2 regions of the Cellulosilyticum sp. genome follow, and region 2 is predicted to be linked to the other one. Evidence: riboswitches for the same ligand, from Rfam matches in the RefSeq annotation. Region 2 holds a riboswitch; the other holds the start of a gene.
The links. A riboswitch is a leader RNA that binds a small molecule or an ion and turns the genes downstream of it on or off. The one in region 2 is predicted to bind thiamine pyrophosphate.
Positions count from the first base shown of each region.

Region 1 (15,227 bases), on a different contig from region 2:
ATAATGAGTTTTTTAGTATAGTGATGAGAGGTATGGTAAGTGGAATTATTAGAAATAGGACATATAAGAATAGTAAGCATGTTAACAAGCTTATGTTTTATATCTGCAATAATATTAAAGGCATTTAATATCACACATATAAATGGATATTACCTGACATGCTTTACGATAATGTTTTTCTTGTCAATCATACAGGTGAAATTAAATACTCTAGAACAGATGACATTAAAAGCTAACGACATGTATTTATGGGGAAGCATATTTATTTGGGATATGTTTTATGTCGTACTAATAGCCTTTAAATTAGAGCGCTACTTTATAAAAGCTATTTAAATAAAAGCTTGATAGGCTCCTTTCTAGGTAGACAAGTGTGGTAATAAAAACTTGCTTACCTAGAAGGGGGCTTTTTATGTTTTTTAAATATAAGTTTTCTTACGAGGAAATTTTCTTTTGAGGAAAACAAGAAATTAGAAATAGTAGTTAACCATAATTGATAAAGCAGGAGAGTTATATTAAAATGAATACTATATTTAAAATAATTTTTACATAAAACAAGATTGAAATACGAGGTAAAATTATGAAAATAGGTATTTGTGAAGATGAAAACATATTAAGGCAAGAGGTTAGACTACTAGTAGAAAAGTATTGCCAGCAATGTACTATAGAGGCGGAGATTTTTGAGTACAGTAGTGGTGAAGAATTACTTCAGAGTAATAATGAAGAGTCTATACTTTTATTAGATATATCTATGAAAGAGATTGATGGTATACAAACGGCAGAGAAAATTAGAGCATTGGGTAACAATAGTATTATTATATTTTTGACAAGTCATAAGGAAAGAGTTTTTGAGGCCTTTAAAGTACAAGCTTTTAGATATTTGCTTAAGTCCATAGAAGAAATTGAGTTTAATAAAACACTGGATGATGCAGTAAATTATTTGAAAAAGGAAGAGAAGAAATTTCTTACAATAAGTATTAAGAAAAATATTATAAAGCTTAACTACGAAGATATATTATACGTAGAAAGTATCGGGAAGAATATTAATATTCACACATTAGAACAGTGCTATACCATTAGGGAGAAAATTAGTGATTTAGAAAAGAAATTACAATCCAATGGTTTCTTCAGGGTGCATAAATCCTACATAGTAAATCTAGAAAAAGTAACGAAAATAGATAATGATAGAGCAACGCTTCAGAATAATGAGATAGTATACGTAAGTAGGTTACGCTATAAAGCTTTTAAAGAAGCATTTATGAATCATCTAATAAAGGATAAAAAGATATGGAACTAATGTTAGAAAGCATACGAGAAATGATTATATATGCCATAGAATTCCTGATTTTTTTATTTGTATATAATACTTTTTTAGAGGTGAAACCCAGATATAAAGGAATTTATATAGGGATAGGATTAGCGTATTGTTTCATGATTGTAGCTGGAGAATATTATGCATATCCATTAAGGAATATCATTTATTACGTGTATATCTTTACAACCTGCTTTTATCTATTTAATGGGAAGTTTATATTGAAACTTGGTATATTATTTTTAAGCTTATGTTTAGACTTGATATTAGAAGAAACATTGATTATAGGAGTAAGTTTTATACTCCAGAAAGATTATGCAGTAGTAAGTGAAAGTAAATTGTTAGCACAGGTTGTTGTACAGTATATAAAATTTATTATACTTGTTGGATTTAGCAGGGTATACAAGCTATATATTAAGAAGAATCCGCAGAAAAAGCAGTATATGAACCATTTAGGTGGGACAGTGACGACATTACTTATTATATTGCCTATTTCAAGTTATATCATATTAGCAATTTTCTTAGAGACCTTTATTGTGAACTTAACGAAAATGGAAGCACTCATTATGGAAAGTGCAGTGATGTGTTGCTTATTGGCATTTAATATACTGATTATAGTATGTATTAATAAAGTAATCGCTAATAAAGAATATGAGTATACAAATGCTATGATCAAAGAACAATTAATAATACAGTTTAATCATTATAAATATTTAGAACGTATTAATAGAGAAACACGTGGGCTTAAGCATGATATGAAGAACCATATGATTTGTATTCAAAGCCTTTTAAAAAATAATAAAAACGAAGAGGCAATAACCTATGTTGAAAACGTGACAAAGCGTATTGAACAATTAGGAAATAAGATTAATACAGGAGATACGATTATAGATGCTATATTACAAGAAAAGTTAGGGAGAGCAGAAGAACAAAATATAGCACTTAAGGTTAAGGGAAGATTTGTAGCACCATTAGAAATGGATGCCATGGATAAATGTACATTGTTTGCAAATGCATTAGATAATGCCATAGAAGCTTGTGTAAAAATAGAAGAGGTTCGTAAGCGTACAATAAGCGTTGAGTTAGCACATAATAGGGAATATCTTATTATAAGTATTTGTAATCCTATAGCAGAGAATATACAAATTCAAGCTGGTAAGATAAAAACATCTAAAAAAGATACAAAGTATCATGGATTTGGTATTGAAAATATGAGGGCAGTAGCAGAGAAATATGATATGCATTTTAAGACGGAAGTAAAAGAGGAGCAATTCTGCGTTGAAATGATATGTAGCATTACTTCAAAATAATACATTTGATGTCTTTTTTATAACATGTTATGACAAGTTGTTGAAAAGATGTAGAAGAATGAAGTATATTTTTTAGGTAAGGAAAAACAGATATATACTAAAAAAAGGCTGAAGGAATAAATAATTCCTTCAGCCTTTTTTTAATACATTTCATGGCTATAAAACAACATTTTGTGACAAAATATTGTTTTGAGATAAGTAAAATAATACAATATATTATATAAAATCAAAAAATAACAGGAGAAAATAGATATGAAAAAGAATACAAAAACTACAGTATGGAATGTAAAAAAATTTAAAGAGATTACAGATGAAAAGGAATTAAGAAAAATAGAAGGTGGCACACTAAACAGCTTAAATAGCTCGATTATTAAAGTTTTAAAAAAGTTATTTGGATAATTTAAAGATAAAAGACAATACTTAATACACATGAGAGGACTTTATGAAATATAATTGCATTAAACAACATGATATAACAGACTGTGGTGCAGCTTGCCTTGCAACAATTTGCAAGCAATATGGATTTAAAACACCTATTACAAAAATTAGGGAAGTAGCAGGAACAGATAAACAAGGCACAAATGCCTTTGGTGTGATTAAAGCTGCTGAGCAATTAGGATTTAGTGCAAAAGGGGTAAAGGGAAATCAGGAAGCATTTTTTAGTGAATTTCCACTGCCAGCTATTGCTCATGTTGTAGTAGATGGCATGTTGCTGCATTATGTTGTCATCCATAAGATTACTAAAAAAGAAGTGATCATTGCGGACCCCGCAAAAGGAATTGTGAAGTATACACCAGATGAATTTTTCAAGATTTGGACAGGTGTTCTTATTTTATTAGTACCAAATCAAAACTTTAAAAAGGGGAAAGAAACAAAAGGTCTTTTTGAGCGATTCTTTCATTTGTTATTACCGCAAAAGGGACTGCTTATTCAAGTATTTTTAGCATCACTTATTTATACCGCATTGGGGATCTTAGGTGCCTTCTATATGAAGGCTCTTTTAGATGATATATTGCCCTATGGACTTATGAAAACGTTACATGTATTATCACTTGGGGTAATTGGATTATACATATTACAAACTATTTTAAGTGGTTTCAGGTCACATTTATTACTCTACCTGAGTCAAAAGTTAGATATAGCATTATTACTTGGTTATTATGAGCATGTTCTGAAATTACCAATGAGTTTCTTTGGAACGCGAAGAGTGGGGGAAATTATTTCTCGCTTTCAAGATGCAGGCCATGTAAGAGATGCCATATCTGGTGCCACATTAACTATAATGATTGACACATTAATGGTAATTGGTGGAGGTATCATTTTGTATATGCAAGATGGTCTTCTATTTGGTGTGGCATTTATTATTGTACTGTTATATGCAGTAATTGTGTTTGCCTTTAATAAGTCGCTTAAAAAGGGAAATCAAAGGCAGATGGAGGAGAATGCCCAGCTTACATCTTACTTAGTAGAATCACTTAATGGGATTCAGACTGTAAAGGCATTTAATGCAGAACGTAAGGTGAATTTAGAGACAGAAGGTAAGTTTATCAAGCTTTTAAGAAGCATTTTTAAATTGGCTTTAACGACTAATGTACAAGGGATTCTTAAAAATCTTGTAGAACTTATAGGTGGTGTAGTGATTTTGTGGGTAGGGGCATATCAGGTTTTACAAGGGAATATGTCAGTGGGAAGTTTAATCACGTTTAATTCATTACTTGCATATTTCTTAACACCAATGAAGAACCTTATTAATCTGCAACCTGAACTGCAAACTGCCATGGTAGCAGCAGAGCGTTTAGGTGAAATCTTAGATTTAGAACTAGAATGTGATGAAAATGAAGAAAAGAAAATGCAGCCTGAAAAATTTGAAGGTGCAGTAAGCTTAAGGAATGTAGACTTTAGATATGGCACTAGAAATTTAGTGTTAAAGCATATTAATATGGAGATTAAAAAGGGCGAACGCATTGCTCTAGTAGGTGAGAGTGGCTGCGGTAAGACAACACTTGTGAAGCTCTTGCTTAATTTCTATCCAATAGAAAAGGGTGACATTCTAATTGATGGCAATAATATTTTAGATATCAAGAAAGAAGCTTTAAGGGAGCATATTGCCTATGTACCACAAGAAACCTTCTTATTTAGTGGGACCATTTTAGAAAATTTATTATTAGGAACAGAAGATATAGGTATGGAAGAGGTAGTGGAAGCAGCCAAGATGGCAAGGGCTCATGAGTTTATTAATGAATTACCGCTTAGATATAATACCCACCTTGAAGAAAATGGTGCAAATCTATCTGGTGGGCAGAGACAAAGGCTTGCAATCACAAGAGCAATCCTTAAAAAGCCAGATATTTTAATATTAGATGAGGCAACAAGTAATCTAGATTCTATTACAGAAGCAGCTATTGAAAATACTATTAATACATTTAGCAAGGGTATGACCACTATTATTATTGCGCATAGACTCAGTACAATTAAGCGTTGTGACCGTATCTTTGTAATGGATAAAGGTGAGATTATTGAAGAGGGTAGCCATGAGGAACTAATGAAAGCTGAAAAACGCTATTATGAATTATGGCAGCAACAATTACCTAGTCTAGAAATAGAAGATAGGAAGGTGAGAAGTTAATGCAGCCAATTATAAAAAACATACAAGAAATTACAGATAGTAAGGAAATGTATGAAAGTAAACCTCACCGATTTCTAAGCTATTTTATTTATATTTTACTAATCAGTATTATTTTAGCAGGTGTATGGATGTACTTTGGAGAAATAGATGTTGTTTCTAAGGGAACAGGTGTCGTGCGCCCAAATGAAAATATCAGTAGTGTACGCAATAAGGTACAAGGAGAAATAACAGCTAGTTATTTAGAAGAAGGCAAGCAGGTACAAAAAGGAGAGGTTCTTTTTACAGTTGCTTATGATGACCTGGAAATTTCACGTTTGAAACAAGAAGAGCTTATTAAAGATATTGAAGTGCAGCTTGAAAGGCTTAAGAAGTTAAGGGATAGCATCGAACAGGATAAAAATCTTTTTTCAAAAACTGAAGAAAAGGAATACTATGAGCGCTATATAAAATATACTCAAGACTTCGAAAATCTTAAAAATGCCAATCAAATTGCAAGTAAAAATGAAACTATATCTGCAAGTCAAACGGATATTAATAAGCAGATTTATGAAAATAAAATTTTAGAGTATGACAATACGCTTAAAGAGCTTACAGATTATAAAGCCTCTATTACGCAAGGCGAAAACGTTTTTGAAAATAAGACCTGTGCGTATGCCTTAGCATTTGATACCTATATTTTTGAAGTAAGAGAACTAGAACAGGAAGTGATGGATAAGAAGGTAGCTTATGAGCTAAATTGTAGCTTAGATGAAGAGAATCTCGTAGCAAAGAAGGAATTAGAAAGTTCAAAAGCAGAATTTGAAGCAGCACAAAATAAATTAGTAAGCTTGAAGGTAAGTGCATTAGGCGAAGTAGAGCGTAAGATAGAAGAAATTAAGCTGACCAAAACAAATGCAGAACAGGAAAAAAGTAAACTCGTTGTAGATGAGACTTTATTAGCAGCTAATGAAGAACAAAGACAATTGAGTTTAAAAAAATATAAGACAGATATACTCGTAGAGTTAAATAGCCAGATTGAAGAAATGGAACAAACATATCGTACAGGTCAGAGGGAATTAGAGCGCATAGAAGTCGCTATTGCTGACTGCAGCGTAGTTGCACCAATTGATGGCACAATTCATATAGGGACCAATATAAGTACTGGTGACCTCATTAGTGCAGGTGCAGATATTGCAACGATTATCCCAATGAGTGATAGCTTATATAAGATTGAAATCTTCATGCCAAACCGTGAAATAGCGGGCATTGAAGTGGGTGATCAAATTAAGTACAAGTTTGATGCATTACCATATAAAGAATATGGCCAGCTAGAAGGGGAAATTCAAAAAATTTCTACAGATGCTAAAGTTAGTGAAAGTCAAGGCATTAGTGGCTACCTAGTAGAAGGAAGCATTGCAAAGCAAACTGTTTATAGCTACAAAGGAGAAGCTGCTGAAATAAAAGTAGGGATGACCTGTGAAGCACATGTTATAACGGAGCAGAAGAAGATATTATACTACTTACTTGAAAAGATTAATTTAATGGATTAGAGAAAATTATATGATTTGCATTATGAGAGTGGCTGAAGTAAAAGAAGAAATTATAAGATAGAATAAGTGGCATAGACAATTACTATAAAAGTAGTAAGAGTCTATGCCATTTATGCATTCATATAAAATAGGTTATAGATTAGTTTACGCAAATATCTTGAGTAAAAGTGAAATGTGATATAATAAACTTGAAATTAAATTTGAAATTGAAAATAAATTTATAAAATAGATAAGGGAAAGATGTCATATGCAAATAGAAAATAATTTTTTACCTATGTATTATCAGCTTAAGAATATAATTATTGATATGATTGAAAATGAAGAGATTGGTGTAGATGAATGTATTCCTTCAGAACCCAAACTTATGCAGACATATAATTTAAGTCGCACAACGGTTAGAAAGGCTATTGATGAACTTGTAAACGAAGGTTATTTATATAAGAGACAAGGCAAAGGAACCTTTGTAAAAGGACGTGGTTTTGAACAAGGACTTATAAAATTATCTGGATGTAGTGAGGATATTAGGCGTTATGGCTTAGAACCTAAACCCTATGTACTTAAGGCACAAATAGAAAAGCCTTCTAAGAAGACTGCAAAAATGCTGGAGATTAGTCCTGAGGAAGATACATTTTATATGGAACGCGTTATTTATGGTGATGATATACCTATCAATAAAAATAAAAGTCATATTCCCTATTATTTAGTACCTGGCATTGAAAAAATAGATTTTAATAAAGAGTCTCTTTATAAGGTTATTGAAAAAGATTACGGGATAGTCATTAAAAGAGCAATTCGAACAGTAGAGGCCATTTTGGCAAGTGAAGAAATTGCACTTCAGCTAAAAGTAAAAGAAGGTGCACCAGTTATGCTCTTTAAGGGACAAGTATATGGTGAGTTTAAGGGAAAAGAAGTGATTGTAGAATATTTTGAAGCTATTTATCGCTCAGATCAATTTCAATTTTATATTGAACAACATAGATAAATACATATGTGCAATTTGTATCTGAAATAATATCAATAAAAAAATAATATAGATGAGGTTGTATAAAAATAAAATTTTGTTTTATTAATTACATACTATTGAAAAATATTCAGAAAAATAGTATAGTTAACTTGTACGTACAACATGACGACCGAACAATTAGACCCATAGGTAAATTAAAATATAATATACACTCATCTAGGAGGAAAAAAGCAATGAAATTATTCGTAGATACAGCCAACACAGAAGAAATCCGTAAAGCAAATGATTTAGGTGTCATTTGTGGTGTAACAACTAACCCATCACTTATTGCGCGTGAAGGTCTTGAATTTAAATCTGTTATTACTGAAATTACAAGTATTGTAGATGGACCTATCAGTGCAGAGGTTATTTCACTTGAAGCCCCTAAAATGGTAGAAGAAGCAGTGGAACTTGCTAAAATACATAAAAATATTGTAATCAAGCTTCCAATGACTGAAGAAGGCTTAAAAGCTACAAAACAATTAACAGAAAAAGGCATTCATACAAATGTAACTTTAATTTTCTCAGCAGCACAAGCATTACTTGCAGCAAAAGCTGGTGCAACATATGTTAGTCCATTCATTGGACGTCTTGATGATATCGGCATGGATGGTATGGCGCTTGTAAAAGATATCGCAGACATTTTCAAACTTCACGGTATCAAAACAGAAATCATTGCAGCAAGTATTCGTGGACCACTTCATGTAGTAGAAGCGGCTAAAGCGGGTGCACATATTGCAACTGTACCTTATAAAGTAATTGTACAAATGACAAAACATCCTCTTACAGACAATGGAATTGAACGATTCCTTAAAGACTGGGAAGGTTTAGAACAAAAACTTAAATAAAGTGAATAAGGGTAGGGCTTGCGTAAGGGAGTAGGCTGAGTCTTCTTGTGGAGGCATTGAGGGCATGGATAAGTTGGCGTATTTATTTTTCCTTGACCCTCGCTACGCTCGAAGGTCAGATAAAAATAAATACGCCAACTTACCCACACCCACGCAAGATGTTGAAGAAGACTCAGAGCTGGCCCTTACGAAGACACTTATTTTGAAGCAGGAAGCGAACTTATTTGTGGTGAAAATCGGGTGGTGACGGTAGTCTCTTTTATATAGGAAGTAGTTGCAGAAAGTAACTGCTTTGCTAGCGGGGGAAAGATGACTTTGCATAAGTAAGTAAGTAAGTAAGTATGAAGGTTATAGAGTAGGAAATAAAAAGGTTAAACTTTAGGAAATATAGAATACGTAAAAAATACGGATTCTTGGGCAAACTCATTCATTCATAGGTTTTAAAGGGAAGGCATTGGCATGTTAAGGGGCTGATGCCTTTTTGTGTGAATTCATTTAGGGGCAAAAATGTGGCAGAGTGGTATAAGATAAAAGAAGGATATAGATGAGAGAGAGAATACTTGAAGCCGTAAATCAACGGGTATAGGCAAGAAGAAATAATATGAAATAGTATGAGATAAGATAAGATAAGATAGGGATGTGATAAAAAGATGAGATATGTAGTGGTATGCGTTGTGAAAGGCGAAGCTGGGGTGAGTAACAATAACTTAAGAAAGGAGATATGGGAGAAGTTCCAAGCAAGGTCTTCTAAGTTGCCAGCGCATTTTACGATTAAAGCACCTTTTGAACATGAGGGAGAGCTTACAGAACTTACGGATGCATTGGAGAAATTCTGTCATAGTGAAAAGGCAGCGCCTTTTAGGTTAGAGGGGTATGATCATTTTGATAACCGTGTGATTTATATGCATGTCAATATGTCTAAGGCTGGTAAAGCGATGCATGATAGGTTGATTGATACAATGGGTGAGGTACCTTATATTCATTTTGATTCAAAAGATGGAAAGGATAAGACCTTCCACGTTACCATAGCTTCTAAAAGGCTTCAGCCTCTTTATGAAACTGTATGGCAGTATGTACAGCAGTATCCTTGTGACTATGATTGCCAGTTTGATAATGTTTCTATTTATAAATGGGAAGATGAAACATGGAAATTATATAGGGAATTTTTATTAGGGGAGTAATGCCATATGCAAGTTGCGCTTAATTATAATCTTGATATAATGTGATTAGACTAAAAAGAGATATTTCCCAAATTGATAGATCAAAATATATAGATGGGGGAGGAAAGTATGAGAAAAGTTATATTATATATTGCGATGAGTATAGATGGTTATATTGCAGATGAAAAGGGAGGCGTGGACTGGTTAGCAGGGGATGGAAGTGATAAAGACAATCAAGGGAGTTTCCCACGCTTTATAGAAACGGTGGATATAGTAATTTTGGGATATAAAACATACTATCAAATTGTCACAGAGCTATCTCCTGACTCATGGGCGTACCTTGGTAAAAAGAGCTATGTTTTAACGCATAAGAAATTAGATAGTACTGATGAGATTATTTTTACTGATGAAAATTTATCTGATTTAATAAACCGGCTTAAACTAGAAGATGGAAAAGATATATGGATTTGTGGTGGGGCATCTATAGTTAATCAATTGATAAATTTAGATTTAATTGACAAGGTGTGTGTTTCACTCATACCAACATTATTAGGAAAAGGCATTAGCCTATTTACAAAGCACGAAAAAGAAATGCCCCTAAAACTTATTTCAACAGAAATTAATAACGGCATAATCGACCTATTTTATGAACGCAGAGATTTTAAATAAAAGTTATGTTGGAGTTACTTTTTTTCTTTTTAAAAGTAACTCCAACATAACTTTTTTCTGTTTCCCATATACATCTCTTATTTATTCAAAGATATCAACCTTTTCTCCAGCAAGGACTTTGTTCATGCTGCGGACAGCACACATTTTACCACACATTGTACAGGTATCTTCGTGTTCGGGTTTTGATTCTTCACGATAACGTCTTGGTTTCTCTGGTTCTAAGGCGAGGTCAAACATAGCTTCCCAGTTGATATCTGCACGGGCTTTGCTCATTTTGTTATCCCAGTCTCTTGCACCAGGGATATTTTTTGCAATATCACCAGCATGGGCTGCTATTTTAGTAGCTACGATTCCTTCTTTCATATCTTCAAGGTTAGGTAGGCGAAGGTGTTCAGCTGGTGTAACATAGCATAAGAAGTCTACGCCAGCCGCTGCCGCAATAGCACCCCCGATAGCACTTGTAATGTGATCATAGCCAGGCGCAACATCTGTTACAAGTGGTCCGAGTACATAGAATGGTGCACCATGACAAAGTTTTTTCTCTAGCATAACGTTTGCCTCAATTTCATTGAGTGCCATGTGCCCTGGTCCTTCAATCATGACTTGAACATTTCTTTCCCAAGCACGTTTTGTAAGCTCTCCAAGTGTAATGAGTTCTTTGATTTGAACTGCATCTGTTGCATCAGCAATACTACCAGGTCTACAGGCATCTCCAAGACTTAAGGTAACATCATATTTTTCACAGATATCGAGAAGTCTATCATAGTATTCATAAAATGGATTTTCAGCATGATTAGCTTCCATCCAAGCAAATAGGAGAGAGCCGCCACGAGAAACGATATTTGTAAGACGTTTATTGCGTTTAAAGGTTTCAACTGTTTCACGATTAAGACCTACGTGAATTGTCATGAAGTCTACGCCGTCTTCAGCATGTTTTTCAACTACTTTAAAGAACTCATCTATTGTGATATCTGCAATGTCTTTTTGTAAGAAACCAATGGCATCGTACATTGGTACTGTTCCAATCATAGCAGGAGCAGTGGCAATGAGTTTTTTTCTAAACATTTCTGTATGACCATAGTTTGAAAGGTCCATAATAGCTTCAGTTCCCATTTGAATCGCCATATTTACCTTTTCCATTTCTTTTTCAATGTTGCAGCAGTCTCTAGAAATACCAAGGTTAACGTTGATTTTAGTTTTTAAGCCTTCACCTACACCTTCAGCAGAAAGACAAGCATGATTTTTATTAGCAGGAATAGCAATTTTACCCTCAGCTACTTTTTGCATAATAAGTTTTACATCTACATTTTCCTTTTTTGCAACAGTTTCCATTTCCTTTGTGACAATCCCTTTTTTTGCAGCATCCATTTGTGTTGTATAATTCACTTTAAAGCCTCCCATTTTATAGTATTCTCAAACATTCTAAAGCTGAAATTATTTTTATTTATAAGGGGTACAATATAAAAAGCAATAAAAAAACCTCCAAATAGAAAATCTATTTAGAGGCAATAAAATTTATGGTTTGAAGGATTTAAATATCTATATAAAAGATAATTAATCATAATCGACTTGCTTCCCTACGATGGTATTAACCATATCAGGTTCAACGAGTTGGAATAATCCTCTCAGCCAAATGGCACCCCTAGCTAGTGTGTTTGTATAATTTAGTATAATATACAGATTAATAAAAGTAAACTTTAAATTCAATGAAATATAAAAAGATAAATAAAAAACGTGGTAAATAATGGAATTAATTTAACGATAAATAGCTTGTATAAAATAAATGGGAAATAGTGTAAAACGTATGCTTTTAAATACCTATATTATAAATAGGAAGAAATTTTTTTTGGTTTTGGGCATATTTTGAAGGCTATGGAACATTTTACTCCTTGAGGTTTTTCCAAATATGTAGTATTATTCAATGTAGTATGTAAGCGAAGACTCGTTTTTTATGGATTAGGAAAGTATAACTATAATTTCCTATCCTAAAGATAACGCGACGCTAGACTCTTTATTTTAGAGTAGGAAAGTTCGGTTTTTAACTGTGCGGCTCAAATATAGATAATGTGACGCTAGTCACTTTATTTAAGAGCAAGGAAGTTCGAGTAGAAAACGGTGTTTCAAATATTTTCTTACTCCGAAGAGAAGATGGCACTAGCCATTTGATGTTTATATAAATTATAGATAGATTGTAGAGGTAATGATCATAGAAAGTATATTATTTAACCAATTAGAAGTATCAGAAGAAATTATTAGAGCGGCTCAGGACATGGGATTTGAGGAGACAACTCCTATTCAAGCAAAAGCAATCCCAGTTATTTTAGAAGGAAAAGACATTATTGCACAAGCACCTACAGGAACAGGTAAAACATGTGCTTTCGGTATCCCAGCAATCGAACTTGTGGATACAAGTGATGATAATGTACAAGTTTTAATTCTTTGTCCAACACGTGAGCTCGTTATCCAAGTAGCTGAAGAAATAACAGCTTTATCAAAATACAAAAAGGGTGTACGTGTCCTTCCGATTTATGGTGGACAACAAATTGATCGTCAAATTTCTGCCCTTAGAAAAAAACCACAAGTTATCATTGGAACACCAGGTCGTGTAATGGATCACATCAGAAGAAGAACACTTAAACTTGATGATTTAAACATGATTATCTTAGATGAAGCAGATGAAATGCTTAACATGGGATTCCGTGAAGATATTGATATTATTTTAGAAAGTGTACCAGAAGAACGTCAATTCGTACTTTTCTCAGCGACACTTGCAAAAGCAATCTTAGACATTGCAAACAAATATCAAAATGATCCAGTAAAAGTAAACGTAGTTCATAAAGAGCTTACAGTACCTACTATCGAGCAGTACTACTTAGAAGTTAGAGATGCTAACAAAGTAGAGGTATTATCACGTTTAATCGATGCAAATAACTTCAAACTTTCAGTAGTATTCTGTAATACAAAACGCCGCGTTGATGACCTTTGCCGTGATCTTCAAGCAAGAGGATACAGTGCAGAATCTCTTCATGGTGATATGAAACAACTTCAAAGAGATAATGTTATGTCTCGTTTCAGAAATGGTCTTATTGATATTCTTATTGCAACAGACGTAGCAGCTCGCGGTATTGACGTTGATGATGTAGATGCAGTATTCAACTATGATGTACCAAGTGATGAAGAATATTATGTACACCGTATCGGTAGAACTGGTCGTGCAAAACGTCAAGGTGTATCTTATACATTTGCAGCTGGTAAAGAACTTGTTAAATTAAGAGATATCCAACGTTATACAAAATCAAAAATTAAACTTATCAAACCACCTTCAATCGAAGATATCCAAGAAAATAAACTTTCAGGTATCATGGATGAAGTAAAAGAAGTACTTGCTGAAGGCGGACTTTCTAAATATACAAATTATATTGAAACACTTTTAGAAGAAGTGGGCGATATCACAGAAGAAAACTATGCAACTTCTCTTGAAGTAGCAGCAGCTTTCCTTAAAATGACTATGGACAAACTTGTAATGGGTGCATCTGCAGAGCTTTCTGTAGAAGATTTATCAGCGCGTTCAAGCTTTGATGCAAGTAAATTTGATGGCAACATGGTTCGTCTTTTCATCAACCTTGGTAAAAAAGACAACTTACAAGTTTCAGACTTAGTTAAATTCATTGCATCTAACTGTGAAATTAAAGGAAAAGAAATTGGTCGTGTAGATATGCTTGAGAAATTCTCATTCTTCGAAGTACCAAAAAATCATTTAGAAAATGTAATGACAAGTCTTATTGGTGAAAGCTTAAAAGGTAGAAAAGTTAACATCGAAGTTGCTAACAAAAAACAAGGTGGCAATGGTGGCGGTGGCCAGAGACGTGACCGCGGAGACCGCGGTGACAGACGTCAAGAAGGTGGACGCAATAACTACAAACCAAGAAGAAAAGTTAAAGAAGACTAATTATAACTAAAGAGGGCTATAGTACTAGTGAAAAAATCTAGTGCTATAGCCTTTTTATTGTGAATAGATGTATTATCAATAAATGAATAACTCAATTGTATAAATGCAAAATCTATAAAATATGACTAAGATAAAGATACAACTTAGACAATGAGATGGCAGAAATGTATAAATAATTACAGGATAGACACAAAAATTATACATAATGTACTAGAGATGTTGATTTATTTTTTTGAGATAAATAATATATCTGTAACGAGCTCAATATAGATTTCATATCTATAATTTTTTTAAAATAATCGGATACGTTTCTAATAAGAGTTAAGATTGAATAAGGATTTGATATAAAAAAGATATGGAGGGATAATTTTATGAAACGAAGGAATTTTATGAAACGAAGGAATTTTATAAAACGTATAGGGGCTATTATTTTATCTACTATGGTAACGTTACCAGTTGGACCATTGCAGAATATTATGCAAAATACTATTTTTGCAGCTTCACCGGTAACGGTATCAGAAAAGGTACAAGATGGTGTTATGCTACATGCTTTTAACTGGTCTTTTAATACAATTAAGGCGAAGTTACCTGAAATTGCAGCTGCTGGCTATACGGGAGTTCAAGTTTCTCCAGTACAAGGTACGAAGGATAGTACGAAAGATGCAAGTAAGTGGTGGATTTTATATCAACCTACTAATCAATCAATTGGAAATGCTCAATTAGGAACAAAAGACGAATTTGCTGCATTATGTCAAAAAGCAGATAAATATGGTATTAAAATCATTGTTGATGCAGTTATGAATCATATGGCGAATAATGGAGAT
Region 1 covers NZ_CEVXFV010000021.1:5,351-20,577, reverse strand. Annotated here, with positions in the region: gene AC1VAQ_RS10555 (hypothetical protein) at 1-128, shown strand, start outside; gene AC1VAQ_RS10550 (LytR/AlgR family response regulator transcription factor) at 578-1,294, shown strand; gene AC1VAQ_RS10545 (sensor histidine kinase) at 1,285-2,619, shown strand; gene AC1VAQ_RS10540 (hypothetical protein) at 2,872-3,018, shown strand; gene AC1VAQ_RS10535 (peptidase domain-containing ABC transporter) at 3,062-5,245, shown strand; gene AC1VAQ_RS10530 (beta-barrel domain-containing protein) at 5,245-6,774, shown strand; gene AC1VAQ_RS10525 (GntR family transcriptional regulator) at 7,022-7,756, shown strand; gene fsa (fructose-6-phosphate aldolase) at 7,972-8,625, shown strand; gene AC1VAQ_RS10515 (hypothetical protein) at 8,690-8,872, shown strand; gene AC1VAQ_RS10510 (2'-5' RNA ligase family protein) at 9,276-9,806, shown strand; gene AC1VAQ_RS10505 (dihydrofolate reductase family protein) at 9,915-10,454, shown strand; gene thiC (phosphomethylpyrimidine synthase ThiC) at 10,536-11,840, opposite strand; TPP riboswitch at 12,012-12,108, opposite strand; gene AC1VAQ_RS10495 (DEAD/DEAH box helicase) at 12,655-14,403, shown strand; gene AC1VAQ_RS10490 (starch-binding protein) at 14,775-15,227, shown strand, end outside.
Region 1: linked by a shared signal. The riboswitch ahead of thiC (phosphomethylpyrimidine synthase ThiC) and the one ahead of thiM (hydroxyethylthiazole kinase) in region 2 are both predicted to bind thiamine pyrophosphate.

Region 2 (15,227 bases):
TCAAGGCAATAATAATACTCATGAGTGATAACATAACTGTTACTAAAACACTCCCAATAATCACTGAAGTAACACCTATCGAAATCGTTTCAATAGTCCACACTTTATTTTCTAAAGCGTATTGAACATTTCTTTCACTTTCTTCACCTACCTGCTTCATAACCTCTTGTAATTGACCATTAGCAAAGCCGCTTACAACTAACCGCGTCGTAACCCTTGAAAAAATTTTACTTTCTACTAACGCATTCTCAAAAGCTTTCCTTTCAGCTACCATTTGAATACATTTTTTTATGCGTTGCTGTACTGTTTTATTCTCAACCACTAATAAACTCTTCTGCAAACTCTCCTCTAAGTTAAATCCGCCCTTTAACACGATTCCCATCACCCGCGCAAAGCGTGCAGTATCTATTCGCTCTGAAATATTAGTACATCCTAAAACACGTATTCCTATTTCCCGACCTCTTTTAGTTTTTATCATTAAAGCGCCTACTATAATGAAGGTAATCATTCCTACAAAAATACCAATTGTACAATATCCTACCCACTTTCCCAACTTCATAAATCCCTTAGCCGCTTGAACTAATTCACCCGTCCAGGTTATAAACACCCCATCAAAAATAGGCATTACTTTAATCACTAGAAATATCATTACTATACAAAGCACACTTCCTAAATAAACAGGATAGTTCAAAGCACGCTTTAAATTCTCCTTCAATCTAGCTTCTCTTAAATAAGTCTTTGATAAAACCTCCAAAACTTCACCTAAACGATTTGCCAAAAGACCAATCTTTATCATACGAAGTATATACACGGGAAATTCCTGTGTATTTTGTAGTGCCTTATCAATTGACTTACCATCCCTTAATCCTACTTTAATCTTTTTAATAACTTGCTGGGTATAATCCTCCTCACTGTCTTGCTCCATAAACTCAATGGTCTCCTCTAAGGTCATTCCAGCACGTACCATAATGGCAAGTTCCTTACAAAAAGTTGCAAGCTCTGAATCTCTCACTCCAACCCCTCCCCTTTGAGGTACGTATTCGCTACTTTGTATAATACGCCTTTTCCTTCGTTTGTATGCTAAATTTATGTTTAAGATGCCTAAGTCTATGTCCATTCTTCGGTTTTATGTGCTGCACTTCATAATTTTTATTTATACATTTCGTACTACTTTGGCATAATTTTGTCCACTATTCTCATACCCTATTAATAGGACAAAAATGTATCCTGCTTTAGAGAGAGAAACTTTCTTATCCAACAATTATGTCTGCCACAACATAATTAATGCCCTATACTCTTGTATTCTATTACAAGATAGTATAGGGCTGCTTATTTATGCAATTTCTTCTATTGAATGGACACCTTCTATTTTATTTAGCTCCACTAATTCTTCTTCATGATTATATTTTTCCTGTAAACGCACTGTCATAATAGAGCCAACTTGTTGGCGCTCGCCTTTTTTAATTTTCTGTACCTCTACATTAGATACTTTGGCACCTTTTTCTTTTAGATATCTCAAAAATGATGTTAATGTACTCATATCCTCAAGTTCTACGTAAATCTCCATAACTTTAGAATTAGCTTGTACATAGTTATCCATATTATGAAGACCTGTCATAACGCCAAATAAAAATGCGCAACCAATAATAGCACCTTCATAAAATCCTATACCTATAGCTAGTCCCATACATGCACAGGCCCATAAACCTGCTGCCGTAGTTAGCCCTTTTACTTGATTTCGCCCAACTACAATAATGGTCCCTGCACCTAAAAAACCTATACCGCTAATAACCTGTGCGCCCATTCTACTTGGGTCCGTATCCATGCCTAAGACATCTACCATATACTGATTCGTAATCATAACAAGAGCCGCCCCCATACAAACTAAAATATGGGTTCTAAACCCTGCTGGCCTTCTCTTTCGCCCACGTTCAATCCCAATAACACCCGCACATATAGTGGCCAATGTTAGCCTTAAGACAATAGATACAAAATTCAACTCCCTTAAATAACTCATTATCCCTTCATAAGTAGCCCCCATATTCTCCCCTCCTTAAAAATAAAAAGCAGACAAGTTCATCGAGTATTTACTGGACTTCATTGTCTGCTACTTTTTATTATTTTCAGATTATATCACTTAATTTATTAAAAGTCAAAGCTAGATAAATTCACGTACTCTATAATTTACCCCAATGCCTTCTGCAATTTTTCTACATGCCTCAATAGCTTCTGGTCCGATGCTATCTACTACCGTTAAAGTTACTTCAGGTACATATTGTTTCACATCTTTAGCAAATTTAAGCATTGCATCAAATGAACCAATCCCAAAACGTGGTCTTACCACCGCATTATATTCTTCTGCTGTAGGTGCATTTAAACTAATAGAGATTGAATCGATATAACCCTTAAGCATATGCGCTACGGGTTTATTGTGAATAAGGTTCGCTAAACCATTACTATTTACTCTGATTTTAATATTACTCTTTGAGCGAATGTATTTACAAACTTCTACTACCGTTTCAATTCTTGTAAGAGGCTCCCCGTAACCACAAAATACAACTTGACTATAGTCATCTAAATTACGTTTTTCAAACTCTGCAATGATTTCTTCTAAGGATGGGTCATGCTCTAACCATAAGCTTTCTGAACCATATGCTCCATCTCCTTCTTCTCTAAGACAGAATGTGCAGCGACATGGACATTTATTTGTTAAGTTTACATATAACCCATCATGTACTTCATAAAGTATCGTCATTTTCTTAATCATACAAGCTCCTCCTTTAACTTCCTACTTTCATTCAAGTCTTTGTTTAAGTTCAAGCGATTCTTTAACTTCATCTTATCGAAGGCAACTGCTAAGCCAACAAAAAGTATGCCGCTACCAATAGGTTGAAGTGCATCTGCTGGTATACCTAATAGCGCAGTTAAAAAGCTTCCATAAATAAAACCTTCAACAATTGCATAAGCCACAAGCCCTGTAATTCCTGCTAAAAAGATAGCGATAATGTTACGTTTACACATCATTTTGTGCTGTTTAGAAGTAAAGAATGTGACTAGTAATGGTTTAATTACCATCGTTGGAATAACCCATATCATACACCCTGGTGTCATAAAGTCAGAAAGCCCTGCTCCTATAGCACTACTTGCCATAGCATATGGCATAGGCAATAGACAAGCACTTAAATAAACAACTGCATCACCTAAATGAACAATTCGGTTATTAATACCTAAAGGAATACTGATTCGTGTACCAATAAAGGTAAGTGCTGCAAGTAGTCCCGTTAATACTAATAGTCTCGTTTTATTAGATTGTCTCATTGATTCTCAACTCCTTTAAAAAAGCTTCATACATAATACCATCTCGCGTATCCCAATTAGGTTGCTGCTCAGTATATGCAATCGCCTTGCTAATAAATTCAGTGGCAAGTTTTATACTCGCCTTTAAGTCTGCTCCTCTTGTTAAACAGCCACATAAGATAGATGCAAAAATATCTCCTGTTCCACTATAAGAGCGATGATTATAAGCTACTTTCACTTCATACCATTCATTTTTCTCTACATCGATACCTATGTTATACATCACATCCTCTTCTATAAGGCCTGTTATAATAATTTTCTTAGGTCCTAGTGCCTTTAGCTTCTGTGATTTTATTTGATCTGTTGTATATAATCTTAGGTCTTCTCTTGTCATTTGCTGATTTAAATCAATCCCCATTAATAACTTAAGCTCTGTAATATTTGGCGTAATAACATCTGCTAAAGCTACTAAACGTTTCATATCCTCTGGATATGTGTTTTCATAAACTGGGTAAAGCTTGCCATTATCCCCCATAACAGGGTCAATAAGTACTAAAGTATGTGCCTTCTTAAATCTTGGTACAAGGTCTAATAAAATTTCTACTTGTTCCTTAGACCCTAAAAAGCCCGAATAAATAGCATCAAACTCGTGATTTAACTTTTCCCAATGTGTGTAATACTCTTTCATATGCGGTGTAAAATCCAAAAAAGAAAATCCTTCAAAACCAGTTTGTGCTGAAAGTACTGCTGTAGGTAACGGACATGTTTGCACTTCTAAAGTTGCTAATATGGCAATGGCCACATTTAAGGAACATCTACCGATGCCTGATAAGTCATTAATAATTGCCGCTCTTTTCATGTGAACCTCCCTAAGTCTCCATTTGCTTGAATATTTTCAAAATAAATTTCAATCTACTTTACATTTGTAATTCTAAAGTCTACAATAATGATTAATTATACGAATAAAATTTTGTATCGAAACAATTTCTATATTCCTTGCAAGTTAATATTTGTATTCTTGCATAAGAATAACATTCAGTCAATATAAAAAAAGGAGGTTTTTCTTAACATGCCCATTGTACCGTTACAATTTGATTCCAAAAGTACTGAGCCCTTGTATTCACAGCTTTTCCACTATCTTAAGAATCTCATTATCAACCAAGAACTTGAGTATGGCAGCAAATTACCACCTATTCGCCGCTTCGCCAAGGAGCTTGGTGTGAATAATATTACAGTTATTAATGCTTACAAACAACTAGAAGCTTCTGGGTACATTACCTCCAAACAAGGTAGTGGTTTCTACGTTTCTAAAAAAATGGCCAAGCAAAAATCTATGTTTGCACCCCCTGATGATGCCCATAACTTCATTAACTTCGCTAGTGCCTCACCGCATCCTGGCATTTTTCCAACAGAAACATTTAAGGAATATATTGTAGAGGCCATCGATCGTGATAAAGGATTTGCCTTTGGTTACCAGGAAGTTAACGGCTTTATGCCGCTGCGTGAAACACTCACAGAATTTCTAAATACTACCTATGGTCTCCATACAAATGCTAACCTAATTCAAATTGTTTCTGGTGCCCAACAAGGTATTGATATCATTGCTAAAAGTTTACTTCACGCTGGGGATACTGTTATTACAGAAAATCCAACCTACAATGGCGCCGTAGAAGTATTCCGCTCAAGGGGTTGTCGCATTGTACCTGTTCATCTTAATAATGAAGGCATTAACTTAATTGAACTTGAAAAAAAGGTGCGTATCTGCAAACCAAAGTTAGTCTATGTCATGCCAAATTATCAAAATCCAACAACCCGTTGCTATAGCCCGGAAACAATGGATCGTTTACTTTATCTAGCCAAACAATATGATTTCTTCATCCTAGAAGAAGACTCTATGCTAGAACTTTCTTATGGACACGAAATGCCACTAACCCTTAAATCCCTAGATACAGAAGACCGCGTCATCTATCTCAAGAGTTTCTCCAAACTCCTCATGCCAGGTCTTAGAATGGGCTTCATGATTATGCCTGAAGCTTTACTTGAAGCCTTCACCAAAACCAAACAAACCACTGATATTTCTGCTTCAGGCCTCATCCAACGTGCCCTAGAACTTTACTTCATCAATAATAAATGGGATGAGCATATTCACTACATGAAGGAAATCTACCGCGGCCGCTATGAATACATGCTTGCTGCCCTAGAAGAACTTCAAAAATATGATATTACATTTGAAAAACCCGAAGGCGGATTATGTTTCTGGATTCACTTGCCTCCACATATTTCATCAGAAAAGCTTTATCATGCATGCTATAACAAAGGATTACTTATCCTGCCATCTTCCATGTTCTTCTCTCACCTAGATCATGAAAAAGATGATTACATTCGTCTAAGCTTTGCAACCTGTACCATTGATGAAATGCATGAAGGTTTTAAAATCCTAAATCAATGCCTCGCAGAGTTTTTTGATTTTTAAAAAATTTTATAGTCCCATTAAATCCACACGACAAAATGTAAATTATATTTGACATTTATTCTTTTATAGTTTACTATAACCTCAAAGGAGGATATTCACCATGCCTAAGAATCTTAAAATAAAAGCTGCTCGTGCAGCATTAGATTTATCACAAAAAGACTTGGCTGAAACTGTTGGGGTTTCTCGTCAAACAATGAATGCTATTGAGAAGGGTGATTATAACCCCACTATTAAACTTTGTCGTGCAATATGTAGAGCATTAAATAAGAGTTTAGATGAACTTTTTTGGGAGGATGATAATGATGAAGAAAAATAATTTAGATGAAATGCAAGAACAACATCTTTTAAAAATTGAACACTATGGAATGTGGTTTGCCTTCTGGGCACTCTTCGCTTCTATATTTATACAAATACTAATAGGCTTAGATAGTCCACTTCAAATAGCTGGTGAAGCAATTATCCTTTTACTGCTTTCTTTTTACATACTATTTGCTTGTATACGTAATGGTATATGGGATCGCAGACTAAAACCTAATGCCAAAACAAATTTTATAACAAGTCTTATTGCTGGTATTTTTGTAGGTGTCTTTAATCTCATCCAAGGTATTAAGTATGGCTGGAGCAACCCTACTATTAGTACCTCTATTTCCGCTATTTCTACTTTTATTGTCACCTTTACTTTGTTACAGCTTCTTAGCCTACTATGCAAAAAAAGACAACAAGCATTAGAAGAAAGATCTGAATAATTTCAGACTAAATCTACCAAAACATTTAATTTCGTATAGGCTCACAATCTTCGTATAGGCTCACAATCTTCGTATAGGGAAGAACATATATCCTTTTCCTGTTTGTGGACAATTAAAATCATGTACTGCTCCTACAAGTGGAATATCATTCTCTTGTAAATACTTAATCACATTAGGAAAAGTGTTCCTCCCTTCATTTTCAACATATAAATATTCATATCCAGGTATAACCCACTTTGACCAGCCTTTTGGTGCCTCTGTATTATCATTGCATTCAACTCCTGCAAGATACAATCCTTCGCTAAAGTCATTTTCCCACGGATTAAACGAACGTGAAAAATCAGACATTGCCCCCCATATACCTAAAATATTGCCGCTATTATCCCTTTTTGCCAAATGAGCCACTTCATTAAAATTTGTATTGGCATCATCCCACAGTTTTTGAATAAATCCCTCACCTTCTTTTGTAGATCCTTCCTTTCCAATAACAACAAAAGCTTCTTTTTTGCATCTTTCAAGCTTCATACTTGCTCCTCCTCTTCACCCATAAAATTTTCGATAATCATATATTCTCTAGACTTTTTCTAGCCCTTTCAAGCTTTATATAGATTTCACACTTATAAAATTTAGTTATTCATAGTTTTTAGTCATGTGAAATCATTGGGGGAAATCAATTTACCTACATGTATATTGCAATTTTTTAGTTATTTTCTCCATACCTATGTTCTTCTACGTATTTTAAAAACTCGGGTGTTTTTGACCAATATTTAATACCCCAGTTTTCAAAATTCCATTCTTCCATATAATCATTACATTCAAAGTCAATATAAAATAACTCTTCATCCTGTACTATAAAATTCGTAGGGAAGTAATCAATATTAGTATGAGCTAGATAAAGTAATGCACACATAGCACGTACTTCCTTAATATATATTTCTTTCATTTTATCCTGAAGCACTAAATCATATATGGTATCTCCCTCTATGTATTCCTTTAAAATACGTTCATTTTCAATATCTACCGCTAACATTTTAGGCATCTTTATGCCTATAGATTTCAGTCTCTTATAATCATTAATCTCAGCCTCAATCTTATTGCCAAATTGATAATAGTCACATGGTTCATGATGAATCTGCTTTAATACATATTGCTTTATGCCATCTGACACAAGATAAGAGTACCCACCCTTTCCTTTGCCTAATAGTTTTTCAACACTATATTCTATCCCATTTACCTGCATCTACTTCCTCCTAATGGCTACACGCCTCACATTCATTTATTCAGCCCATTCATCGCTTATATTTACCAGTAATATCGCCCTTTTGAATAATATGCCCTTTCATAGCTTTCAGTAAATCACTTTTTTTGGCTCTACCATCTAAGTCTAAGAAACAATCTAGTACATAGAATTCAAATCTATACCTATGCATATTTCTAATAAAAATCGGTTGTTTAGGCCCACTATATCTATTCACACCATAAGCAGTGCCTTGTACTGCATTACTTAAAGATACTGCTGGTGAACCATAAGGAATATTTTCATTTTAAACTGCTCCTTTTTAGTTTTTGTCCATTACTTATGACTCTTATTTTAATACATTTAAAAGAATATTCAAACAAAATTATTATACCAATCCTCAAAATATAAATAGGGTGTTACGAAACTCTTTAACCAGCTTCGCAACACCCTATTTTATGGCCTCTCTTCTAAACAACTACTACATGTAAATTGATAAACCTTATTTTTCTGACCGCAGTAAGGGCAGAACCAGCTACCATCTTCTAAGGAGTGGCCTTGGGTAACTTTGGAGCGAGTATTTCTATCTTGATTCTTAACGAATTCTAAACCTGTCACTGGTATAGCAGAAACATTTTTATCTTCACTTCTAAACTTCCTGTTCCTTATTCTATCCATTAAACTACGTTTGGTTTCTAATAAGGCTCCACAATGCTGACAATATCTAGCTGGATCTTGGTTATTAAAATTACACTTAGAACAGAGTTTCATATTTGCCTCCAAAGCATTTATACATATATATTACTATTCCCCTAACTTGTATATAATGTGTAATACATTGGATGAATTTAAGCAAAAATAATCGCGTTATTTTTATAGGTTTTGCTACCGGTTACGATAACCCTACTTATATTTTCATTTAAACGTTCTTTTAATCCCTGTACTTACTCAACTCCCATGCTAACACCGCCCAATTGACAGAATTTTATACAATTATATCATGTAACATATATATTTCACATGGTCCTCTCATACATTTTCCCTTCTTTTAATAAACTATATAGAGTTTAACTTTTAGAAAGGATCCTATCCATGTTTCCTAAGTGTAATTATATGCATTCTCCCTTTTCACTTAATAATCTTGATGAAATGGGGGCCTATTTAGATGATACTAAAGCTATAGCTCAAATACTAGGCCCTACCTTGACTATCCCGCCTCGCGTGTTCACTCTTTACGAATTAGAAACTTACTATAATGGACAAAATGGTTCACCTGCTTATGTTTCTGCTAATGGCATTGTCTTTGATATCTCAAATAGCGGTGCATGGGCTACCGGCACACATTTCTCTCTTATCCCAGGTCATGACTACTCTACTCAGTTTACCATTTATCATAGTAATAATCTTATTGAAATGGCACAAAAAGTTCCTATCGTAGGCCACATCATTTATCCATCTACAGCTCCCTCATCCTCAAACACAGAAGACCAAGACTAAATCTCTAAAAAATAAATGGTAATTCACCCCTAACACAAGTGAATTACCGTTTATTTTAAAACTTACTCTATTTTTTCTTCCCACCATTTAAAACTCATATTAATTGTTGGTTTCTTAAGTCCTACTAATGATGTAATTACATAATAGTGGCTTGTTCCCGGTGCCACAATTATTATGCCATCTTCCTTTATGCTCAAAGTCTCATACTCTTTTACAGTTGTTGTACACCAACTTGTTTCCTTAGGAGGCTTCTGATTCATCCCAAAGAATATTCCACCTTTAGGTACACCACAAGGATTACAATTGAGATTTGCCATTGAAATACGTTCTACCTTTTCTAAGTTATCCAAAGTACGGTAAGCATTACATATTTCTATACGACATAACTCTTTTGATAGATTACATATTATTGCCGCATCCAAACATAGATTAACCCCTGAATTAATTGGATTACTTAAGCCAATCACCACATTATTAGCAAAGTTAAGATCTGGCGTAGCCCCCAAAAAATATTCATATACCTTATTTGCTTCATACCCTTCATTAATTGGACCAAGATTTTGTTCTCTCATTTTATTTCCCCCTAACTAAGCCTATTTTATTATCGACTTCTGCAATACACTATATTTTCATCTCCTCTAACGTAATTTTCACATACAATAACTATTTTTCCCCCTAGTACAATTTTGATTGTACCTATATATTAATTTATTACTTGCGCTCATAAACTATGACTACCTTTGTATATTTATATGGACTTTTGACTGTCCATGTAAAACAATCCTACCCCACTATTTTGCACTAATTTGTCCCTATTTCAATATCATCTTAAACTTTTACATTAAAACTGCTAAAATTCTCTCCTTACGACTTTACATTATGTACAAAATAGAGTGACTAAAGTCACACTTTCTACGCCATGCTATAGCAATGATTTAATGGGCCACTACCTTTTCCTAAATCTAGATTTGCTGTAATGGCACCTGTTACATAAGCCTTAGCATTCTCTACACTTACCTTCATGCTATGCCCCTCAGCTAAGTTACATGCAATAGCAGACGAAAGCGTACACCCAGTACCATGTGTATTAGGATTATTTATTTTCTTACCTTCTAACCAAATGCATTCGCCTTTTATATAAAGTAAGTCATCAGCGGTCTCCTCTAAATGTCCTCCTTTAATTAGAATATCCCCCTTAAAGAAAGTTTCTATCTTCTGAGCGGCTGTTACCATATCATCTTTTGTATGTATTTCAAATCCAGCTAAACACGCTGCCTCATGTAAGTTCGGTGTAATAAGCGTTGCTTTGGGCATCACCTTTTTACAAAGCGTTTCAATGGCATCATCACTCATTAACTTGCTCCCACTCGTAGAAATCATAACTGGGTCTAACACAATATTTTCAAGCTTATATTCCTCAATCTTTGCTGCAATTACTTCCATAATCTCCTTAGAAGAAATCATCCCTATTTTTACAGCATCAGGTCTAATATCATTTACAATACAATCTATCTGCTGCCCTACAAAATCCGGTGTTACCTCTTGTACACCATACACACCTGTTGTATTTTGAGCTGTTAATGCTGTAATCGCACTCATGGCATACATCTTATGAGCAGTGATTGTCTTAATATCTGCCTGAATACCCGCACCACCACTGCAATCTGAACCTGCTATTGTCACAACCTTTCTCATAGCCATTCCTCCATCTCAGTAATCTCTAGCATATAATAATCACATAATTCTTTAATCATCTCAGCCTCTAACTCTGCTTCTGAATCATAAATACCTAACACTTTAAAGCCTGCTTCTTTAGCTGTTTTTACACAATATCCCGCATCTTCTACAATGACCACTTCATCTTCATTTAAGCCCATCATCTTAGTAGCTTCTTTATAAATAGCCGGTTCATCTTTCCAGTGTCCAATATCCCCACAACTAACTACCACTTCAAAATAATCTAAAATGCCTAGTCTCTTAAGCCCTATTAACGCCAATTCTCTATCTGTCGCTGTAGCAATGCTCATTTTATAGCCCTTATTTCTTAAGCGTTCCAAGACTTCCTTTGTCCCTTTCTTTAAAGGTACCGTCTCAGCATAAGCCCGGCGCATCAAATCATTAATGCCAGCTACAATATCCTCTACGGACATTTGTAAACCTAAATCACTTCTAAAATAATGTGCTGTATCTATAAAGCTTAATTCCTTTAAACGATCATTAATATCTTCTGGTGGCTGAATCCCATTATTCTTTAATAAAGTTCCGCCAATGCCACGCCAAGTTGGCATAGAATCCAGTAATGTCCCATCCATATCAAAAATAATGCCCTTTATTTCAGGCCTATTCACTTTTAGCATTTTTCACTCTCCTTAACTTTTACCATCTCTTTACTCAATTCCTTCAGTACTCTAGTAGCCTCCTCAATATTTTCTTGTGCGAAGATAGCTGATACTACGGCAATGCCATCCGCACCATAGCCTGCTAACTCCATGAGATTTTCTTTATTAATACCACCAATTGCTACAATTGGAATATGTACATTTTTGCGAATTTCTTTAAGTGTCTCACGTGAAGTTGCATTAGCATCCTTTTTAGTAGAAGTCGTAAACATTGCACCAACACCAATATAATCCGCCCCCGCTTCTTGTGCACTTATGGCCTGTTCTACTGTTTGTGCTGATACACCCAATATCTTATCTGGGCCAAGTTTTGTCCTTACGTCTTGTGCTGCCATATCCTTTTGCCCCACATGTACGCCATCTGCATCTACCGCCAAAGCAACATTTACATTATCATTAATAATAAAAGGTACCTTATAAGCATCTGTTAGTTTTTTAATTTTCTTAGCTTCTTCAATAAACGCCTCTTCATCTAAATCCTTTTCTCTAAGTTGCAAGCAAGTAATGCCACCTTTTAATGCTGCTTCAACCTGTTCCTCTAATGCTTTACCATTTAACCAACTTCTATCTGTTACAGCATATAAACACATAGCCGCCTGGTCTATATTTAATTTATTTTCCATCTTCATTACCCTCTTCCTTAGTTCTTTATGCGTTATTGATTTTACCAGATACCCTTTGTAAGACTTAGCGCAGCTGTATTCTTGCGCCTTTAGCTAAAATCTCTCCATCTATTAGGCTCATGTAATCCATTAAGTATACCTTAAAGCTTCCAGTCCCTTCACCATTTACTTGAACTTTATTATAAGCAAGTTCACCGCAAAGCCCCATTGCACTTACTGCAGCAGCTGTTGCTTCTAATATGTTATCTTGATTTGCACCACAGTAACTTCCAATAACACTTGTTAACATACATCCTGTTCCAGTAATCCTAGACATCATACTATGCCCATTACGAATAACATATGCCATATCGCCTTGTGCAACTATATCAATCATGCCCGTAATTGCAATGACTGCATTTAATCTTCTACTTAAACTCTTTGCTAACATAATGGCCTGGTCTAGATTTTCTTCATTTATTTTATCTTCCCCTACTGCATCCACACCTTGTGTTACACCTGAGCCTTCATAGATTGCTTTAATCTCAGATATATTGCCTCGAATAACAGAAACTTTTACTTCCTGTAAAAGTTGAAGAACCGTCTGCATTCTAAGCTCCGAAGCACCTATTCCTACTGGATCTAAAATAACCGGATGACCTAGATGATTCGCTCTGCGTCCTGCTCTAATCATAGAATCTATCGTCCTTATATTTAAGGTCCCAATATTAATTACCAATGCGTGACACATACTTGTAATATCTTCAACCTCCAAAACATCATCCGCCATAATAGGGGAGCCACCACTGGCTAATACAATATTGGCACAATCATTGACCGTTACATAATTTGTAATGCAATGCACCAAAGCGCCATTTTCACGTATATTTCTAACAATACTGTTTAATTCCATTATTTTAATCTCCCTTTCCTAATATCCATTAACGTTTACTTCATATTCAATGTAAATTAATTGCCACTTCAAACTTAATCTATTCATGTGCCAATAATTTTTTTGCAAAGTGCCTCTCTGATTAAATAATACAGTTAATTATATAACATTTATTTGTATTTTAAATATAAAGACGTTTGGCCCGTAATTTAAAATTACACTTTTGCACAAAAAACTTTTGTATAGAAATTCTTATATAGAAATTTTTATATAGAAAAAGGAGCTTTATACTAAGTTAGTACAACAGCTCCTTATTTCCTCATTTATTTAACCACGTAACTATTACTCTATTAAAAAATAGTAAAACTATTTTAGGATAAAATTACCCCTTTAATTTCATAATGTTCCCTACGTTGGCATTATCCAAATCAGGTCATAGGTCGAAGCTGTCAACTTCCTCTCAGCCTGCCTCACAGGCTCCCTCCACTATCTTAGCTTTTTAATCTCTTACTTTAAGTCTATTTATATTCTTCCAGACTCTTTCTTTATTATATCACTACTTGTCTTTATCTCAAAACAAAGACCACTATTTAATTTGTGTTACAGTATATCCCTTTGCTTTTAATTGATCAATTACACTATTATCTCGTGCACTAATGTAATGCGCTGCCCCCACTATTATAAAATATGTGTTTCCAGTCTCATTATTTAAGCACCCCTCAATTTTTTCTGCCATCTTTGCATCACGATTTGTGAGTAATTTATCTATGTATTCCTTAGTTAACACTTCATTTCCTAAATCAACATTACTTGTATCATAATATACCTTAAATCCTTCAATATCTCCAGCCTTCATTAACGTTAACCATTGATCATTCATTGCTTTAATCTCTTCTTCACTTAAAGCTTCACTTGAATCCTCACTATATAACAAATTATATAAATTTCCTAACAGTAAGTATTCCTGCAATTCATCAGAAAAACTATCAAACATTTTTGCCTGTATCTCATAGCTCTCTAACGGATAAATCTCCTTATCATCATAATACGCCTTATAAAAGAAATAATTATCAATGCCATACTCTACAGCTTCTTGCGACTCTTCAACTTCTCTTATATCACTTAAACTTAAAGTAGATACATAATTACTCAAATACCAGACCTTAAATTTATTAAGCTGTGTTTCTGTTAAGCCTATCGCTTCTTTGCATGATAACAATAAATCATATGTTTCCTCTGAAACATGATCCTTTAATGAAGAACCATCATCATAAAGTGCTAAATTAGCAAATTTATTATAATCTGCTTCATCTGATGTATCAATTTCAAATCCAATCACATCAGCCGTATCATAGGCCTCTAATATCTCTTGAGCAAAAGGATACAATCTAGCATCCGCTGCATGGATAGAACCAAATAGATATACATCATTTTTTCCGCCTTCTACTTTCCAAAAGTAACCTTTGCTCCCTGCATCCAATTGATTATATACCCAATCTGTAATACGTGTGCCAAATACAATAGCTTCTTCTATAGTACATACCCTATTTAATTTAAAATCCTTAGTATTTCCGGATAAAATATTGTTTTTTTGCATAAATTCTATAGCATCTATTTCATCTAATCCTAAGTCTACTGGGTACTCATAATTCTTAAGTACTAAAAATAACCCTCTTAAAACTTCTCCTCTTGTATTACCCTTAACCTGTTCATCTATAGCATTTTCTTTTAATTTTACCCCACTTATGCTCTGTATCTTCTCACTAATTCCCTTTTTCAACGTAGCAATCTGCGCCTTAGTAATCTTAGCCTTAAAATTCTCATGCCAAGTCAAAGGATATATGCCATAATTCTGTCCCTCCATGACCGCTTCCATAGCCCATGCGCTAGGATAATCATTACTTACCTGTTCCTGTGCCATAACTGGTGCTACACACATTATGCCAACTAACATCACTGCACAGAGCTTCCTTACATTGTTCTTCCACTCATACAAGACTCTAACCATTTCAACACCACCCTATTTTTAGTCCCTATTATTAATATTCGTCTCATTTATTATAGCACTACCTATTCAAAACAAA
Region 2 covers NZ_CEVXFV010000052.1:697-15,923, reverse strand. Annotated here, with positions in the region: gene AC1VAQ_RS16930 (type II secretion system F family protein) at 1-1,012, opposite strand, end outside; gene AC1VAQ_RS16925 (MgtC/SapB family protein) at 1,334-2,041, opposite strand; gene AC1VAQ_RS16920 (TIGR04100 family radical SAM protein) at 2,159-2,767, opposite strand; gene AC1VAQ_RS16915 (TIGR04002 family protein) at 2,764-3,318, opposite strand; gene AC1VAQ_RS16910 (pyridoxamine kinase) at 3,305-4,156, opposite strand; gene pdxR (MocR-like pyridoxine biosynthesis transcription factor PdxR) at 4,367-5,770, shown strand; gene AC1VAQ_RS16900 (helix-turn-helix transcriptional regulator) at 5,871-6,086, shown strand; gene AC1VAQ_RS16895 (DUF6773 family protein) at 6,070-6,516, shown strand; gene AC1VAQ_RS16890 (GyrI-like domain-containing protein) at 6,577-7,041, opposite strand; gene AC1VAQ_RS16885 (RIO1 family regulatory kinase/ATPase domain-containing protein) at 7,217-7,756, opposite strand; gene AC1VAQ_RS16880 (hypothetical protein) at 7,806-7,991, opposite strand; gene AC1VAQ_RS16875 (zinc ribbon domain-containing protein) at 8,210-8,524, opposite strand; gene AC1VAQ_RS16870 (cytochrome b5-like heme/steroid binding domain-containing protein) at 8,903-9,250, shown strand; gene AC1VAQ_RS16865 (DUF6143 family protein) at 9,313-9,822, opposite strand; gene thiD (bifunctional hydroxymethylpyrimidine kinase/phosphomethylpyrimidine kinase) at 10,163-10,945, opposite strand; gene AC1VAQ_RS16855 (HAD family hydrolase) at 10,942-11,607, opposite strand; gene thiE (thiamine phosphate synthase) at 11,601-12,278, opposite strand; gene thiM (hydroxyethylthiazole kinase) at 12,337-13,164, opposite strand; TPP riboswitch at 13,531-13,637, opposite strand; gene AC1VAQ_RS16840 (TraB/GumN family protein) at 13,730-15,151, opposite strand.